Regions from separate parts of the Actinoplanes sp. NPDC019969 genome, predicted to be linked through region 1. Evidence: riboswitches for the same ligand, from Rfam matches in the RefSeq annotation. Region 1 holds a riboswitch; each other region holds the start of a gene.

Region 1 (6,058 bases):
CCGGCCTTCTCGGCGACCCGGGCGGACCCCGCGTTCGCCGCGTCGTGCCGGATCGCGACCCGCTCGATGCCGGGCAGCGTCAGCGCGACCCGGGTCAGCACGTTCACCGCCGCCGTCATGTGACCGCGGCCGGTGAACGGCGTCCGGATCCAGTAGCCGATCTCCAGCACGTCCGGCCCCATCCGGGTCATCAGCCCGATCGAGCCGATCAGCTCCCCGACGGTCGTGAAGATCGCGTAGTTGAACTGGGTGGCCTCGGCCCACTCGGTCACCGACCGGCCGATGTACTCGCCGGCCTGGGTCAGGTCGTAGGTGTCGGTCGCCCACGGCAGCCACGGCTTGAGCTCGGGCAGCGACTCGCGGACGGCGGCGGTCAGCTCGGCGGCCCATTCCGGTTCCCACCGTTTGAGCACCAGTTCACCGGCATTGATCATTTCGGGCGGTTCCATGATCCTCATTGTGCCGGTCTATATCGCAGGTTAGGGATGGGGATCCCGCCGCAGCCAGATCCGCCGGGGCCGCCGGGACGACAGACTTCTCCCCATGTTGATGCCAGCGCCGTCCGGCAGCCCGTACCACCGCCTCGCCCGCACCCCCGCCCACCGCTGGTGGCGTACCGTCCTGGGGTCGCTCTTCATCGTGATCTGCGGGTTCGTGGTGATGTTCGCCGGCTGGTTCGCCTACACCGGGGCAGCCGAACTCACCGGCCGCCCGGACGGGCCGGACGGCCTGGCCGGTTTCGGCCCGCTGCCCGATCTGGCGGTGGGGTTCCTGTCGATCGCGGTGTTCCTGCCGTTCATCCTGCTGGCCGCGCGGCTGATCCAGGAGCGTCCGGCCGGCACGCTGTCCTCGGTGGCCGGGCGGATCCGGTGGCGCTGGCTGATGCTCTGCCTGCCGGTCGCGGCGGTGACGATCGTGCTGTTCCTGACCCTCGGCACGGCGTTGCTGGCGGTCACCGGGGAGGACGCCGGACTGGGCGATCCGCTCGCCGGCTGGGGCCCGTTCCTGCTGTCCGGCGTCGTGATCCTGCTGGTGGTGCCGGTGCAGGCGGCCGCCGAGGAGTACCTGTGCCGGGGCTGGCTGCTGCAGGGGCTCGGCGCGTGGATCCGCAACCCGTGGGCGCCGATCCTGGTGCAGGCGGCGGTGTTCGCGGCGCTCCACGGCTGGGGTACGCCGTACGGCTTCGCGGATCTCATGGTCTTCGGGGTGGTCGCCGGCTGGGTGACGGTGCGCACCGGCGGCCTGGAGGCGGCGATCGCGCTGCACGTGCTGAACAACGTGCTGAGCTGCCTGGTCGCGGCCGCCTTCGGGCAGCTGGCCATCGACGAGACGGCGGCGGACATGCCGTGGCAGGCGGCGCTCGTCGATCTGCCGGTGCTGATCGGCTTCGCCCTGGTGATCGTGTGGCTGGCCCGCCGCCGGCGGCTCGCCACCGCCACCCCGATCGTGGCCCCCGGCGTCGCGGGCGGTTCGCGCCTCATGGCCGCCGCGCGATGAGCCCGGCTGGTTGTGGTGGCTGTCTCGAGCGGCCGGAGACAGCCACCACGACCAGCCCTGTTGTCGGCACGATGCGGGAAATGAGGTCTAAAAAGGAATAGTCCCGCAATTTCCGGGCGCAACTAAGATCAAACCGGGCAAATACTGAGAAGAACGTCACTATCCCGGGCCGAAAGCTTGGCTTCCGGCCCATCGACGTGGTTACCGTCGGGCCGTCCCGCGACGCGGGCACTGTGGACGGACCGCCGAGTCCTGCCGCCGCCCACAGACTCGATTCCGACGGCAGGAGCGGGGGACCCAATCTTCGCGGCGCTTCCCACAGCGCCTTGGGGTGAAGCCGTGCCCAGCACGGCCGGGACGCCTATCCCGAACCCGACAGCTCACCTCGCAGGCGTGGAGGATCATCCATGTCTCGGATCGTTGGTAGACGAGTGCGCCTCGCCCTGACCACCCTGGTCACCGCCGGTGTCGCCGGAGCGGGCGTGCTGTTCGGCCCGGTCGGCGGAGCCCAGGCCGCCGCCCGGCAGGTCAACTGGGACGTCGTCGCGAAATGCGAGTCCGGCGGGCGCTGGCACATCAACACCGGTAACGGGTACTACGGCGGCCTGCAGTTCAGCCGCAGCACGTGGAAGTCGAACGGCGGAACGAAGTACGCCCCGACCGCCGACCGGGCCAGCAAGGCCCAGCAGATCGCCATCGCGGAGAGGCTCTACAAGAAGCGTGGCCTCAAGCCGTGGCCGGTCTGCGGCAAGAAGCCGGGCGTCTACAGGTCCGGCTCCGCCACGAAGCCGAAGCCCGCTGCCAAACCGAGCGGCAAGACCTACGTGGTCCGCTCCGGCGACACCCTCGCCTCGATCGCGAAGAAGTTCACGATCAAGGGCGGGTGGCGTACGTTGTACGCGCACAACAAGGACCGCCTGTCCAGCCCGAACCGGATCTACCCGGGCCAGCGCATCCGGCTGTGACCTACCGGATCAGCGCCTGCAGGATCTGATCCGCGTGCGTCCAGAGCAGAGCGCCGCCCGCGCCCGCCACCACGTGCCGGCGGGCGTGCGGCAGACGTGACGCGCACGTGGCGCCCAGGTCCGGTGAGTGCACCGGGCTGGTGTCGGCGTCGCCGTACCAGAGGTCGACCGGGATCCGCACGTCCGCCGGATCGAACGGCCAGCGCGCCGACGCCAGCACCGTGTCCCGGGCGTACCCGCCGGGCCCCTGCGTGAAAGCCTCGCTCAGGGCCCGGCGGTACGCGACCTCGAACACCGGATCGGTGTAGACGGCCCGGTCGGCCGCCCCGGCCATCGACAGGATTCGCTGCCAGAACCCGTCGGCGTCACCCCAGCCGGCGAAGAGCTCCTCGGCGCCCGCCGGATCGGCCCGCACCGCCTCGACCATCGCGGCGACGTCCGGGATCAGCGACCCCGCGAACGCCGGATGGGCCAGCTCGTCGGTGCCGGCCACCACGGCCGCGGCGTCCAGGATGCCGGCGGCGGCACAGGCCAGCAGGAACGGGGCGCCCTGCGAGAAACCCACGCCGCGGACGCCGGTGAGCCCCCGCGCCGCGAACAGCCGCGCCATGTCAGCGGCGAATCCGGGCAGGGTCCGGCCGGGGGCCGGGTCCGACGCGCCGAGCCCGGGACGGTCCACCGACACCAGCCGGACACCCCGGTCACCCAACCCGGCGAGCAGATGGGCGCCGAACCCGAGCGACCGGCTGGTGGCGGCGCCGGGGCTGAACAGCACCGGGAGACCGTCCGTGGGTCCCCACTCGGCCCAGCCCAGTCGCCTGCCGCCGGGAAGCGGGGTCGTGCCGAGCCGGTCCGGTGAGGTCACGTTCTTGTCCACGGGACGCCATTCTCAGCGTTCGGCCGCGTCATGTCGCCCGGTTTTCTCCGGCCAGGCGGGGCCACCAGCGCCGGACCGCCTCGACTGCCTCGTGCACCCGGGCGACCGCTCGCGGCCCGCCCGCGCCGCGGACGATGTCGACCGCTGCGGAAAGACGGTCAAGGCCATGGTGCCCTTGTCCTCCAGCTCCCGGGCCAGGGCGAGGGCTTCCGGGCCAGGGCGAGGGCTTCCGGGCCAGGGCGAGGGCTTCCGGGCCAGGGCGGTGCGCTGAGGCTCGGTGGATTCCAGGGCGATCTCGGCCGGCGCCCACGGGACCTCGCCGGCGGTCAGCGCACCTGACGGAAAAACGCGCGCAGGTCGTTCACCAGCAGGCCGGGGACCTCCAGCGCGGGGAAATGCCCGCCGCTGCCGTGTTCGGACCAGAGCCGGATGTCGGGGTACCGCCGGGCCGCCCAGCGCCGCGACGGCCACGGCACCTCGGCGTGGAAGAGCGACGCGCCGACCGGAACGTCGACCGGCTCGGCGTCCACCCCGGTGATCCAGCCGGCGATCCGTTCGATGCTCTCCGCGTACAGCCGGGCCGACGACGCGGCCGTCCCGGTCAGCCAGTACAACGTCACCTGATCCAGGATCTGATCCCGGGTCAGGCCGTCACCCCAGGTCAGGAGCTTCTCCCCGAGCCACGCGCAGAGTCCCGCCGGTGAGTCGACGAGCCCGTACCCCACGGTCTGCGGCGCCGTCCGGTGGATCTCCGAGTACGCCGACGCGGACCGCCCCCGTTCCTGGATCCGCTGCAGCGCCGTCCGCTCGGCCTCGGTGAGATCGCCGGGTCTCGCCGGATCCGGGCCGGCCAGCGGGGGGATCAGGTGGATCCCGGCCACGTGGTCCCGGTGCCGCGCGGCGAGACAACTGGACACGCTGGTGCCCCAGTCGCTGCCCGCCGCGCCGTACCGGTCATAGCCGAGCCCCGCCATCAACTCCGCCCAGGCGTCCGCGATCCGTTCCACACCCCAGCCGGTGGTCGTGGGCTTCCCACTGAACCCATAGCCCGGCAGCGACGGAATCACCACGTCGAAGGCGTCCGCCGGGTCATCGGGATCGGTCAGCGGCCCGGCGAGATCCACCAGCTCGAGCACCGAACCCGGCCACCCGTGCGTGATCACCAGCGGCATCGCCCCGGGATGCGGCGACCGGGCATGCAGCACATGAACATCGACCCCCTGCACGGTCACCATCGACTGCGGGACCGCGTTCAGCCGCGCCTCCGCCGCCCGCCAGTCGTAGCCGTCCGCCCAGTACTCAGCGAGGCCGCGCACCACGTCGAGCGGAACGCCCTGCTCCCAGCCGTCCACCGGCGCCGCCTCCGGCCAGCGCGTCCGGGCGAGCCGCTCCCGCAGCTCCGTCAGCTCCGCCTCCGCCACCTCGACCCGGAACGGCCGCACCTGGATAGCCATCCCGCCAGTCTCCGCCACATCCGCCACCCGCGCAGCGTGCCGAACCAGCAGCCGAACTCGCGCTGATCATCTGACAGGAGAGGGGGAGACACTCAGTTCCAGTGGCTCGCGGTGCTGGCGGCCCGGTGGCAGTCCTCGCAGAGGAACAGGCTGCGGAATCCGGAACCGTGCTCGCGGATGGAGGAGGTCACCGTGGCGGCGTGGAACATCAGGCGTTCGCAGGACGGGCAGAGCGGGTTCGGATACAGCCCGATGGGTGGGCCGCCCGCTGTGCCGACCACGCCCGGCGTCCGGTGGGTGTTGCCGTTGCTGTAGATCAGGTCGGGACCATAGGGCCGCAGGACCGCCTGGCCCCGGCCGAACTCCGGGTGGTCCGGGACGGGGTCCTCGTCCTCGAGGATCACCTGCTCGCCCTGGTAACGGCCGTCGGGAGCGATGCCCGCGAACACCGTCCACAGGCCGGTGGCGGCCGGGGCGACCAGGTGCGCGTGCGGCGCCGGCCACGATGGCAGGCCGGGCACGTCGGCCAGGCGCAGCGACAGGTAGTGCCAGACGACGGGGCTGGTCGCGGGCTCGCGAACCACGCGCTCGACCGGCAGGCCCACCGGGTGCGCCGCGTCCGGGAAGTCGCCGGTCTCCAGGTGGACGGCCTGCCGGTGGGGAGTGAAGCGATACTCCGCGGGGCCGGTCGGGGGGATCCAGATGCCGGAGTCCTCGTAGTCGGAGCGGTCCGCGCCGTCCCGGACGTCCTCGGCGACGGCGGCCAGGGCCACGCCGGTGCCGATCGAGGCGAGCACCCAGGCGTCCTGGAAGGACCGGTCGGCTCGCAGCCGGCCGGCCAGAACATCCACGCACCGGTCGGAAGCGCCGGCGAAGAGCACGCACAGGTCGTCGAACATGACCTCGAACCGGTCGAGCAGGCCGTCGATCACCAGCTCCTGGAAGGGCCGGAACAGCTCCGGCCGGGTGCCGGCCAGATAGGAGAAGTGGTCGCCCAGCAGGTTTTTCTCCAGGTCACCCCGCTGCAGGTGCTCGACGAGCACCGCGACGTCGTCGGGTGTCTCCACGGGCAGCGGGTCCCTGCCCCGTCCGGCATCGATCGGCATGGCGGGGACGCTAACAGCAGGGTCCGACAAAACCCTCTGACCAGGGGAGACGGGTGCTCACCCGTACAGCGAAGTCATGGCGACGGCGCTGGACCGCATCATCTCCCGCAGAGCGGGTGGGGAGACCACCTCGATGTCCGCCCCGAGACGCAGGAACTC
Region 2 (6,058 bases), on a different contig from region 1:
CGGCTTCCCCGAGTCCGGCCAGACCATGGTCAACGTCACCAACGCCAAGCTGATGCGCCTGCTGGTCGACGACGAGCCCTTCGACGTGCGGTACGGCGAGGTGCTGTCCCATGAGCGCTGCCTGGACCTGCGGGCCGGCACGCTGGAGCGGGTCGTCGAGTGGGTGTCGCCGTCCGGCAAGGGCGTCCGGGTGCGAACGGTCCGGCTCGTCTCCTTCACCCAGCGCGCCGTCGTCGCGTTCCTCTACGAGGTCGAGCCGCTGCACGAGTCGACCCGGCTGATCCTGCAGTCGGAGCTGGTTGCCAACGAGCAGTTGCCGCCGATGAGCAAGGACCCGCGGGTCGCCGCGGTGCTGGACCGGCCGCTGCTGGCCGAGGAGATGCTGGAGCAGCGCACCGGCGGCATCCTGGTGCACCGCACCAAGGCCAGCGACCTGCGGATGGCCGCGGCCATGGAGCACTCGGTGGAGACGCCGGGCCGGCACGCCATCACCACCGAGGGACATCCGGACTGGCTGCGTACCACGGTCGCCTGCCGGCTGGAGCCGGGCCAGAAACTGCGGGTGGTCAAACTCGCGGCGTACGGGTGGTCGAGCATGCGCTCGCTGCCCGCCCTGCGTGACCAGGTGGGCGCCGCTCTGGCCAGTGCCCGCCTGGACGGCTGGGACGGACTGGTCCAGCAGCAGAAGGATTACCTGGACGCGTTCTGGGACCACTCCGACGTGCGTGTCGAGGGTGACCCGGAGGTGCAGCAGGCGGTCCGGTTCGGCCTGTTCCACACGCTGCAGGCCGGCGCGCGGGCGGAGCAGCGCCCGATCGGCTCCAAGGGCCTCACCGGCCCGGGGTACGACGGCCACACGTTCTGGGACGCCGAGACGTTCGTGCTGCCCGCCCTGACCTACACCCAGCCCTCCGCGGCGGCCGACGTGCTGCGCTGGCGGCACTCGACGCTGGACCTGGCCCGGGAGCGGGCGCAGACGCTCGGCCTGCAGGGCGCCGCGTTCCCGTGGCGGACCATCCGCGGTCAGGAGTGCTCGGGGTACTGGCCGGCCGGCACGGCGGGCTTCCACATCGCCGCCGACATCGCCGATGCGGTCCGCCGGTACGTGCAGGCCACCGGCGACTACGACTTCGAGCGGGAGGTCGGGCTGGAGCTGCTGGTCGAGACGGCCCGGCTGTGGCGGTCGCTGGGCCACCACGACCGGCACGGGCGGTTCCACATCGACGGCGTCACCGGACCCGACGAGTACACCGCGGTGGTGAACGACAACGTCTACACCAACCTGATGGCGCAGCAGAACCTGATGGCCGCGGTGGACGCCTGCAAGCGGCATCCGGACCTGGGCCGCAAGTTCGGCGTCGACGACGAGGAGACGGCGTCGTGGCGGGACGCGGCGGCTGCCGTGCACATCCCGTACGACAAGGAATTGGGTGTCCATCAGCAGTGCGAGGGGTTCACCCGGCTGCAGGAGTGGGACTTCGAGAACACCCCGCCGGAGGGGTACCCGCTGCTGCTGAACTTCCCGTACTTCGACCTGTACCGCAAACAGGTGATCAAGCAGGCCGACCTGGTCATGGCGATGTACATCCGGGGCGACGCGTTCACGCCGGAGGAGAAGGCGCGCAACTTCGCCTACTACGACGCCCGAACCGTACGGGACTCCTCGCTCTCCGCCTGCATCCAGGCCGTTCTGGCGGCCGAGACCGGGCATCTCGAGCTGGCCCACGACTACCTGGGCGAAGCCGCCCTGATGGACCTGCACGACCTGCACCAGAACTCCCGCGACGGCGTGCACGTGGCCTCGCTGGCCGGCACCTGGATCTCGCTGGTCGCCGGCCTCGGCGGCATGCGTGACTACAACGGGCAGCTGAGCTTCGCCCCGCGGCTGCCCAGCCGGATCAACAACCTGGAGTTCTCGCTGCTCTGGCGGGGACTGCGGCTGCGGGTCAACGTGACCTCCGACGAGGTGACGTACTCACTGCGCAACGGCGGCGGTCAGGCCCGGCTCACCCTGCTGCACCACGGCAAGGAGCTCGAGGTGACCCAGGTGCGGCCGGTGACCATGCCGATCCCGGCGGGCGTTCCGGCCGGTCCGGCGCCGGCTCAGCCGCACGGCCGCGCGCCGGTCCGGAGAGCGGTTCACTGAGCGATCGACCGCAACGAGAAAGGGCCCGCCTCCCAGGAGGCGGGCCCTTTTCTCAGAGCATCGAGATGTGTACGTGGTCCGTATGGTCACTGACCCCGTGGTACTTGTGCCAGCCCGTCGCCGGGAACCAGATCTGCTTGTACCAGATGACGTAGTAGATGCCGAGCCGGTCGGCGTTCCGTACCAGGAAGGCCGTCAGGTCGTTGCCGTACTTCATCATCGCGTCGTTGTTCGCGACCGCGAACCCGCTCTTCTGCAGTGACCAGTCGCAGGCGCGGCCCTTGGGGTGCTCGTAGGGCCCACCGGATCGGTAGCAGTTCACGAACATGTTGAAGCCGGCCTTCTTGACCTGCTTGTACATGTGCAGCGTCCGCTTGGTGACACATCCGCCGTTGAGCGGGTCCTCCTCGGTGCAGCCCTCCGGGGAGAAGCCACCGCTGGAGTTCCGCGGCGCCGGGGCCGCGATCTTCGACGTCGCGTCGACGAAGCCCTTGCTGATCGTGTCGTTGATACCGGTGTTGCCACCGAGGAGCTCGATCTGCTCGGCGGCCGAGTCCTTCTGCTTCTGCAGCACCGCGAGCTGGGTCTGCTCGTTCTTGACCTCGGCGTCGAGCGCCGTCTTCTTCTCGGTGACCTCGCGGACCACCGTGTTGAGCTCGTTCAGCTTCCTGTCGTGCACGCCGTTGATCTCTTCGAGCGAGACCGCCTTGTTCAGGAAGTCGCCCGAGGAGTCGCTGCTGAGCAGGTAGCTGAGCGTGCTGACATCGCCGGTCATGTACTGCTGGCGGGCGATGGAGTTGACCTCGGGGATCAGCGCGCTCCGGCGGGCCTCGGCGGCCTTGATCTCCGCGTTCAGTTGCTTCTGTGCCTTCACCGATGCCGTGACCGCCGCCTTCGCGGCGACGTAGCGCCGGTTGGTGGACTCCATCACCGACGACATCAGTTTGTCTTCCGCGTCCTCGGCGGGTGTCGCCGAGGTGCCACCGGGCTCGGCAGACGCGGGGGTGGCCGGTGCCATGAACATTGCGGCAGCCACCAGCGGCGCCAGGGCGAGTATCAGCCACCGGCGGGGACTTGCTGTCATCAACAGTTCCTTCCGTCGCACCGCCGACCGAGTTAGCTGACGGGTTCGGGACGGAAGCGATCCCTACCGCAAACTGCGGATACACCCCAGTTACCTGGTTCCCCGGCTCGCCTTTCACAGCGATTGGGCGGCGGCCTGCCGGCAACTCGGGGGCGGTGCCGTCCTGGCAGGACCGGCGGCCAGTTTACCCGAGATATCGCTGCGTATCAGGCCCGGAGAACCGTCAAAAGTGTTACCTTGCAACCACTTTCTGTAATTGCTGTCACTACATGTGGTGAGGCAATCGCGGGAAGTACAAGAACTGTCGATCCGTCGATCGCTTCGGTATGGTCGTTGCGGTTCCGCATGGGAACCGCCGCCTAATCGTCACCATCGGCGAGCCGGGGATCCAATTCCCACCGGGGTGAATCCGCGCCGAGCGGTAGGGATTTTCCTTCGTCCCGAACCCGTCAGCTAACCCGGCCGGCGGCCGACGGAAGGAAACGCCTGTGCTGCAGTTCACTGCGCGGCGATTAGCGGCGCTGCTGGCGCTGCTGATCACCGCGTGCGGATTGGCCGTCACCGCGACGCCGGCCACCGCGGCCCCCCGGCTGCTCGCCGCACCCGGAGGCACCGGGGACGACGGCGAGGGCGGCTCGGCCGCCCTGATCAAACAACTCGAGAAGGCCTCCAGCGGGTTCGTGGAGGCGCAGAAGAAGCTGAAGGCCTCGAAGGCCCAGCAGGTCAAGCTGGCCGCGGAGGTCAAGCGCCTGGACGCCGCGGTCGGGCCGCAGCAGAAGACCCTCGACATGATCGCGAGCCAGGCGTACACCGCCGGCCGGGCCGGCCCGATGGCGGCGTTGCTCAGCGCGGACTCGCCCGAGGGCTTCATGGACCGGGCCGAGACCCTGGCCACCATCGCGGCCGACCAGAACAAGGCGATCCAGGACCTCAAGAGCACCCTGGAAGCCCGCCAGAAGGCCAAGAGCGCCATCGACATCACCGTCCGGGACCAGCAGAAGCAGGTCACCGTGATGGCGAAGCAGAAGACCGCCGCGGAGGCCGCTCTCAAGGCGGCCAACCAGGGCGCCGAGGCCCGCTCGTCGTCGGACGGCGGCGACAGCCCCGACGCGGCCCCCGGGCCGAGCGGATCCGGTTGCAACAAGACGGACCCGACCGGCACCGGCGGCTGTGTCACGCCGACCCTGCTGCACGCCTACAACGAGGCTCGTGCGGACGGCTTCACCCGCTACACGAAGTGCTGGCGGACGCAGAACAGTGGCGAGCATCCCAAGGGGCGGGCGTGTGACTTCTCCTCGGAGAAGGGCACCTTCGGTGGTGACGCCACCGGGTCGGACAAGACCTACGGCGACAACCTGGCGAACTACTTCATCAACAACGCCGAGACCCTCGACGTGCTCTACGTGATCTGGTACCGGCGGATCTGGCTACCGAGCAGTGGCTGGAAGTCGTACAGCGGGGCGGGCGGAGACCCGTCCAGCGACCACACCAACCACGTGCACCTGTCGGTCAACTAGAAACACCCGGAGGAGTACGGGGCCTACCTGCGGGAGAAGGCCTCGTACTCCTTCATCACATCGGCGGTGGGGCCGTCGGCGCGGATCAGGCCGGCCTCCAGCCAGATGCACCGCTCGCAGGTGTCCCGGATCGACTGCTCGCTGTGGCTGACCAGGAAGACCGTGCCGGCCTGGGCGCGCAGCTCGCGGACCCGCGCCTCGCTGCGCTTGCGGAAGCTGGCGTCACCGGTGGCCAGCGCCTCGTCGATCAGCAGCACGTCGTGCTGCTTCGCGGCGGCGATGGAGAACCGCAGCCGGGCCGACATGCCCGACGAGTAGGTCCGCATCGGCAGGGACGAGAAGTCACCCTTCTCGTTGATGCCGGAGAACTCGATGATCTCGTCCTTCTTCGCCTGCACCTCGGCCGGCGACATGCCCATCGCGAGGCAGCCCAGCTCGACGTTCTGGTCGCCGGGCAGCTCGTTCATCAGGGCCGCGTTCACACCCAGCAGGGACGGCTGGCCGGCGGCGTAGATCCCGCCCCGGGAGACCGGCAGCAGGCCGGCGACCGCGCGCAGCAGGGTGGACTTGCCGGAGCCGTTGGTGCCGATCAGGCCGATCGCCTCGCCGCGGTAGGCGACGAAGCTGACGCCCTTGACCGCGTGCACCTCGCGGACGTTGGTGTTCTTGGTCCGGGTGGCGATGCGCTTGAAGCTGGCCAGCGGGCTGTTGCCGGCGCCGGGGCCCTGCAGGACGCGGTAGATGATGTGGGCGTCATCGGCGATGACGGTGGGGACGCGCTCGTTGTCAGCCACGGCCGTAGCCCTTCTCTCCGCGCCAGAAGTAGACGAAACCGAGGATGCCGACCGCCAGGCTCCAGACGGTCGCCTGGATCCACAGCACGAGCGGCGGGTTGGCCAGCGTCGTGCCCTCGAGCAGCGCGTGGCGGGTCAGCTCGATGAAGACCAGCATCGGGTTCGCCTCGACGACCTGGAGCTGCCAGCCGCTCAGCACGCTCTCGAACTGGGTCACCGGGTAGAGCACGGCGGACCCGTACAGCCAGAACCGCATGATGAACGGGACCAGCTGCCGTACGTCGCTCATCTTGGTGATGTACCGGGACATGAACATGATGAGCCCGGTGTTGAAGATCGACTGGAGCAGCAGGATCGGCACCACGAGCAGCCACTGGAAGGTGAGCGGCTCACCGTCGATCAGCACGATGCCGAGCAGGACGACCACCGCGACCACGAAGTTGCGGATCTCCACCAGCGCGGCCGAGACCGGCAGGGTGGCCCGTGGGAAGTGCAGCGCGCGGATCATGCCGATGTT
Region 3 (6,058 bases), on a different contig from region 1:
CGCGGCGAGTGCCCCGAGACCGGCGGCGGGGGTGAGCAGCGGGCCCAGGCTGCGGCCGAGCCCGGCGCCGGTGACCTCGCCGCCGGGGCCGAGGGCGAGTCCGTCGACGAGGATGCCGAGGACGGCGCCCCACATCAGCACGATGCCGGCGGAGCTGACGGACAGCAGGATGTCGGCGCGCAGCCGCCAGGTCGGCGAGTCGTGTTTGCCGCGGAACTCGAGGGCGCAGCCGCGGATGGCGAGGAGCAGCAGGATCGCGACCATCGGCAGGTAGAGGGCGGACATCAGGGCGGCGTACCAGTCGGGGAACGCGGCGAACGTGACACCGACGGCGGCGACCAGCCACACCTCGTTGCCGTCCCAGAACGGGCCGACGGTGCGGACGATGGCGCCGCGTTCGTGTTCGCCGCGGCCGGTGAACATCAGCATGCCGACGCCGAAGTCGAAGCCTTCGAGGACGAAGTAGAGCACCCAGGCGAGGACGAGGACCGCGAACCAGAACGTGATCATGAAAGGTCGCTTCCTAGTAGGCGGGGGCGGGCTCGGGCGCTTCCGTGGCGGACTCCGCCGGAACGAGCGGCTTGCGGGACAGGTGGACGACGAGACGGAACCAGACGAGCGCGAGCAGGCCGTACACCAGCGTGAACCCGGCCAGTGACGCGATCACCTCGGCGCGGGTGAGGCCGGGGGAGATGCCGTCGGCGACCGTGGAGATGCCGAACGCGAGCCACGGCTGCCGGGCGGTCTCGGTGAAGATCCAGCCGAACGTGTTGGCGGCCGCCGGGATCATCGGGGCGATCAGCACGAACCGCGTGAGCCAGCGCGGCGTTCCGCCGCCGGGTTGCAGGATCCGGGGGAGCAGCGGTACGCGGCGGGTCGTCTCCCAGGTGGACCAGAGGTGGTACGCGGCCAGCGCCATCCCGAGCACCCCGGCACCGATCATGAGCCGGAACGTCCAGAACGCCACCGGGATCATCGGCACGTAGCTGCCGGGACCGAACTGGGCCACGTACTGCGCCTGGAGGTCGTCGATGCCCTGCACGGTGCCGCCGAACGACCCGGTGCCGAGGAACGACAGCAGTCCCGGGATCTCGATGCTGAAGAACGGCCGGTCGTGGCCGAGTTCCCCGATCGCGAAGAGGGAGAATGGCGCCGCGGTGGTGGTCTCGTAGAGGGCCTCGGCGGCGGCCATCTTCATCGGCTGCACGGCGGTCATCACCTTGCCGAGGTGGTCGCCGCTGATCGCGGTCACGGCACCGCCGATGAGCATGGTCCACGCGCCCACCTTCGACAGGGTCAGGAACGCGCGGTCGGCGACGGCGCGCCAGATCCCGATCGCCATCAGCAGGCCACCGCCGGCCATCGCGGCGCCGCCCATGGTGTGCGGGAACGCGGCGAGCACCACCTCGTTGGTCATCAGGTCGGTGAAGCTGGTGAGGTGGGCGCGGCCGGTGGTCTCGTCGAACGCGTACGCCACCGGGTTCTGCATGAAGGAGTTGGCGGCCAGGATGACGTACGCCGACAGCAGCGTCCCGACGGCGACGACCACGATGGTGGCGGCGTGGACGCGGCGGGGGAGCCGGTCCCACCCGAAGTACCACAGCGCGAGGAACGTGGCCTCGAGGAAGAACGCCAGCATGCCCTCGATCGCGAGGGTCGGCCCGAAGACGTCGCCGTAGAACCGGGCGAACGCGCTCCACCCCAGCCCGAACTGGAACTCCTGCACGAGCCCGGTGACCACGCCGACGGCGAACGTGACGATCAGCAGCTTGCCGGTGAACTTGGTCAGGTGCAGGTACTTGTCCTTGCCGGTGCGCATCCAGGCGAGCTGGAGCCCGGCCGCGGTGGCGGACAGGCAGATCGACACCGGCACGAACAGGTAGTGGTAGATCGTCACGACCGCGAACTGCAATCGCGTCAGGTCGAGCACGTCCATGGCAACCCCTCTACGACGATTCGTAGTAGATACTACGACGCGTAGTACGACGTCTTGAAGTAGAGTGGCTCACATGGCGAGGAACGATCTCGAGCGCGAGGTCATGACGAAACTGTGGGACGCGCGCGAGGCGCTCACCGTCCGGCAGGTGCACGAGCTGCTCAGTCGTGACCGCGACCTGGCGTACACGACGGTGATGACCGTCCTGGACCGGCTCGCCAAGAAGGGCCTCGTCGTCCAGCAGCGCGCCGACCGCGCCTACCGGTACGCCCCCGCGCAGACCCGCGAGGAGATGACCGCCGGTGTGATGCTCGACGCACTCAGCGCCACCCCCGACCGGGACGCCGCCCTCGCCTACTTCGTCGGCCAGTTGCCGCCCGAAGCTCTGACGGCGCTGATCGAGAAGGCCCGTAACATCGAGCGGTGACCGCCCTCCTGCTCGGCGCCCTCGGCCTGACCCTGTCACTGGTCGTGCCGACCGTCCTGGCGCGTGCCCGCTGGACCGACCGCGCCCCGGTCGCCGGCGTCCTGCTCTGGCAGTCACTGACGCTCACCGCCGTACTCTGCGCCCTCGGTGTGGTCCTCGCCGCTCCGGAGGAGATGGCCCGGGCCGCCGGCGCCCACCACCCGGAGACCGTCGCCGCGCTGCTGTTCTCCCTGGCCGTCGCCGCGACCATCGTGATCCGGCTGATCGTCTCGCTGGTCCGGGTCAGCTCCCGGGCCCGCGCCCGCCGCGCCCGGCACCGGATGCTCGTGGACCTGCTCGACCGGGTCGAGCGCCACGAGGATCTCGGCGGCGAGGAGGTACGGGTCCTCGACGGCCCCCTGCCGCTCGCCTACTGCGTGCCCGGCCGTCAGCCCCGGGTGGTGCTCAGTGACGGGGTGCTGCGCGTGCTCGACCGTGACCAGGTCGACGCCGTCCTCGCCCACGAGCGCGCCCACCTGCGGCACCGGCACGAGCTGGTGATGGAGTCGTTCACGGCGTTCTATCAGGCGGTGCCGCGGCCGCTGCGCTCGAAGGTGCCCCTCGACGCCGTACATCTGCTGCTGGAGATGGTGGCGGACGACGCCGCACGGCGCCGGACCGGCCCGGGTCCGCTGCGTGCCGCCCTGGCGACGCTGGCCGACGCCGTCCCCCTGGCGGAGGAGGTGACCGCCGACCCGGAGGGGGAGTCCCGGCGCCGCCGGCTGGCCCGCCTGTCCGATCCGGACCGCGCCTCCGCCGCCCTCACCGTGGCCGGCGCGGCCGCCGCGACCGGCCTGCTGGTGCTACCCACCGTGATCTTGGTGGTGCCGTGGCTGGGCAGGGCCGTGAACACCTGGCCTTTTTGATCACGCTCCGTGTTGCTGACAGTGCGTAACGTGCGGCGGCGTGTGCGACCTTCATTTGCCGCCTTGATCCGAGTACGGTGGTCCCCGGTTCGGCAGCCCCCCATCGGTCAACCGGCTGATCTGGCGAACCACCGCCTAATCGCGGATGCGAACCGGGGAACCGAGCAACTGGGGTGAAGCCGCCTTCCTGCGGAGGGCGGCCGGGCAGACTTCCCGCCCGAACCCGTCAGCTAACCCGGTCGGCGGCCGAGTGGGAAGAAAGGACAACGCGCTTACGTGAAACGGATGCGCACCCTGCTGCTGTCCGTCATGGCCACGGTAGGCATCGTTCTCGCGGGTCCGTCCGTCGCCTACGCCACTCCCTCGCCGTCTGACGTCGAGGCGCAGATCGACGGAGAGTGGAACAAGCTCGAGCCCGTCATCGAGGACTACAACAACACCCACAACAAGCTGACCAAGCTGCGGACGCAGCAGAAGTCGCTCGCCAAGACCCTGGCCCCGCTGCAGAAGCAGGTGGACGCCGCGATGGTCGAGGTGCGTGGGCTGGCCGTCGACGCCTACATCGCGGGGCCGCCCAGCGTGGCCAACGCGCTGCTCAGCGGTGACCCGGACGGGTTCGCCGAGAAGCTCACCCTTCTCGACCAGCTCGCCCAGAACCGCAAGGCGTCGATCGTCGAGGTCACCAAACTGCGGGACAAGTACGCCGCCGACAAGGCCGCGGTCGACAGGATGACGTCGGAGATCACCGTCCGGGACACCGACCTCAAGCAGAAGAAGACCGCGATCGAGAAGGAGATCACGAAGCTCCAGCAGCTCCGGATCGCCGCGTACGGCAAGGCGAACGCCGACGACGGCCCGCTGCGCACCGGCCCCTGCCCGGTCACCTACACGAACGACAAGGGCGGCCGTGCCGCCCAGAAGGCGTGTGACCTGATCGGCAAGCCGTACGTCTTCGGCTCCAACGGCCCGAACAGCTACGACTGCTCGGGTCTGACGCAGGAGGCGTGGAAATCGGTCGGGGTGCACCTCGAGCACTACACGAAGGATCAGTGGGGCTCCACCACGCCGGTGAGCCGCGCGGAGCTGAAGCCGGGCGACCTGGTCTTCTACTTCTCCGACGTGCACCACGTCTCCATCTACATCGGAGGCGGCATGGTGGTGCACGCTCCGCACACGGGTGACCATGTGCGGATGGCGACCATCGACCGGGGGCCCATCGCCGGTTACCGCCGGCCGGGCTGATCGCCGATCATCCCGCGGAGACCGCCGTCGCAGTCCGACGGCGGTCTCTTTCGTGTCAGGCGCGGCCGTCGGCCAGCGCCGGCAGGCCGGGCACCCCGTCCAGGTCCTGCAGCTGCCGGTGGACGTGGTCGCCGAGCGCCGAGCGGTAGCCGACGGCCAGCTGGTCCAGGCGGGCGATCTCCTCGATCACGGCCGCCCGGCTCCGGGCCAGATCGTCCATCGCCTCGGTGTGGCTGCGCTGCGCGTCCGCCTCGATGGCGCCCGCGGACCGCTCCGCGTCCCCGGTGACCTGGTCGGCCTCGGCCCGCGCGCCGGCCAGCAGATCCGCCGACTCGCGCTGGGCGTCCCGGACGTGCTCGTCCGCCGTCCGCTGCGCCATCATCAGCACCCGGACGTCACCGTCACCGGCCGGCGGGCCGGCCGGCGCCGACCGCGCCTCCTCGTGAGCGCGCTGCAGCCGCATCTGCATCTCCCGGGCCTCGTGCTCGGCCCGGGCCAGGCCCTCGCGCATCTGCCGCAGCCGGGCGGTCAGCTCGGCGACCTCGGAGTTCAGCACCGTCGTGACGGCCACCCCGGGATCGCCGCCGGTATGCCGTAACCGCTCGCTGAGCGCGCCGTTCTCTTCGATCAGCCGGACCAGCTCCTGCCCGGCCTCGTCCAGGAAGGCGTCGACCTCCTCCTCGTCGTAACCGCGCTTGCCTATCGGCGGCTTCCGGAAGTCCACGTTGTGGATGTCCGCCGGAGTGATCGCCATCAGAACCTCGAATTCCCGCCGGGACCGGTCCTGCGACCCGGCGTCGCTTGTCGACAGCCCCTTGCCCGGCAGTGTCACCGTTCAACCACAAGGAGCGGCTCGGCGAATCGTATCCGTGCGTGGCCACCCCGTCGCCGAAAGTGGACCGGCGTCACCCGCTGGCCAGGCCCCGGAACAGCGCGAACAAGGCCGAGTGGGGGAGTTTCAGATCACATTCGCGTTCCCGGTGGAGCACCCCGTCCGGGTGGCGGGCGGGCTGGGCCGCGCCGGGCATAATCGCTTGTCATGAGCGATGCCTTGATCAACAGCCTGCTGGCGGCCGTCGAGGCCCGGCCCGACGACCTGACGCTGCGGCTGCACCTGGCCGAGATGCTGGTGGCCGCGGGCCGCGGCCCGGAGGCGATCGGGCACGCCGCGGCGATCCTCGCGCGGGAGCCGGGCAACACGGCGGCGCAGCAGTTGATGACCCGGGCGCTCGGCGGGCCCGCTCCGGAGCCCGCGCCCACCACGGAACGCCCGCCGGCGCGGGAGATCGACTGGGCCGCGATGGAGGAGCAGTTCGGCGACTCGGTGCCGCCCCGGTTCGCGGGGGCCGACGGGGCGCCGGATCCGGTGCGCGGGCAAGCCGACCGGGCGTTCGACGTCGAACGGTCGGCGATCACCCTCGACGACGTCGGCGGCATGGCCGACGTGAAGCAGCGGCTCGAGGTGTCGTTCCTCGGCCCGCTGCGCAACCCCCAGCTGCGGACCCTGTTCGGCAAGAGCCTGCGCGGCGGGCTGCTGCTGTACGGGCC

What was found. A riboswitch is a leader RNA that binds a small molecule or an ion and turns the genes downstream of it on or off. The one in region 1 is predicted to bind cyclic di-AMP.
Region 2: another riboswitch for cyclic di-AMP. It lies ahead of ACZ3II_RS35985 (coiled-coil domain-containing protein); the one in region 1 lies ahead of ACZ3II_RS11050 (transglycosylase family protein).
Region 3: another riboswitch for cyclic di-AMP. It lies ahead of ACZ3II_RS26370 (C40 family peptidase); the one in region 1 lies ahead of ACZ3II_RS11050 (transglycosylase family protein).

The regions. Positions count from the first base shown of each region.
Region 1 covers NZ_JBVHFK010000003.1:195,166-201,223, forward strand. Annotated here, with positions in the region: gene ACZ3II_RS11040 (GNAT family N-acetyltransferase) at 1-449, opposite strand, end outside; gene ACZ3II_RS11045 (lysostaphin resistance A-like protein) at 544-1,497, shown strand; cyclic di-AMP (ydaO/yuaA leader) riboswitch at 1,759-1,901, shown strand; gene ACZ3II_RS11050 (transglycosylase family protein) at 1,905-2,462, shown strand; gene ACZ3II_RS11055 (alpha/beta fold hydrolase) at 2,464-3,339, opposite strand; gene ACZ3II_RS11060 (epoxide hydrolase family protein) at 3,666-4,793, opposite strand; gene ACZ3II_RS11065 (hypothetical protein) at 4,886-5,899, opposite strand; gene ACZ3II_RS11070 (helix-turn-helix transcriptional regulator) at 5,957-6,058, opposite strand, start outside.
Region 2 covers NZ_JBVHFK010000014.1:263,530-269,587, forward strand. Annotated here, with positions in the region: gene ACZ3II_RS35975 (glycoside hydrolase family 65 protein) at 1-2,146, shown strand, start outside; gene ACZ3II_RS35980 (coiled-coil domain-containing protein) at 2,199-3,230, opposite strand; cyclic di-AMP (ydaO/yuaA leader) riboswitch at 3,238-3,370, opposite strand; cyclic di-AMP (ydaO/yuaA leader) riboswitch at 3,577-3,714, shown strand; gene ACZ3II_RS35985 (coiled-coil domain-containing protein) at 3,719-4,747, shown strand; gene ACZ3II_RS35990 (ABC transporter ATP-binding protein) at 4,771-5,541, opposite strand; gene ACZ3II_RS35995 (ABC transporter permease) at 5,534-6,058, opposite strand, start outside.
Region 3 covers NZ_JBVHFK010000009.1:154,258-160,315, reverse strand. Annotated here, with positions in the region: gene cydB (cytochrome d ubiquinol oxidase subunit II) at 1-510, opposite strand, end outside; gene ACZ3II_RS26385 (cytochrome ubiquinol oxidase subunit I) at 524-1,936, opposite strand; gene ACZ3II_RS26380 (BlaI/MecI/CopY family transcriptional regulator) at 2,010-2,363, shown strand; gene ACZ3II_RS26375 (M56 family metallopeptidase) at 2,360-3,268, shown strand; cyclic di-AMP (ydaO/yuaA leader) riboswitch at 3,391-3,528, shown strand; gene ACZ3II_RS26370 (C40 family peptidase) at 3,554-4,510, shown strand; gene ACZ3II_RS26365 (DivIVA domain-containing protein) at 4,566-5,342, opposite strand; gene ACZ3II_RS26360 (ATP-binding protein) at 5,550-6,058, shown strand, end outside.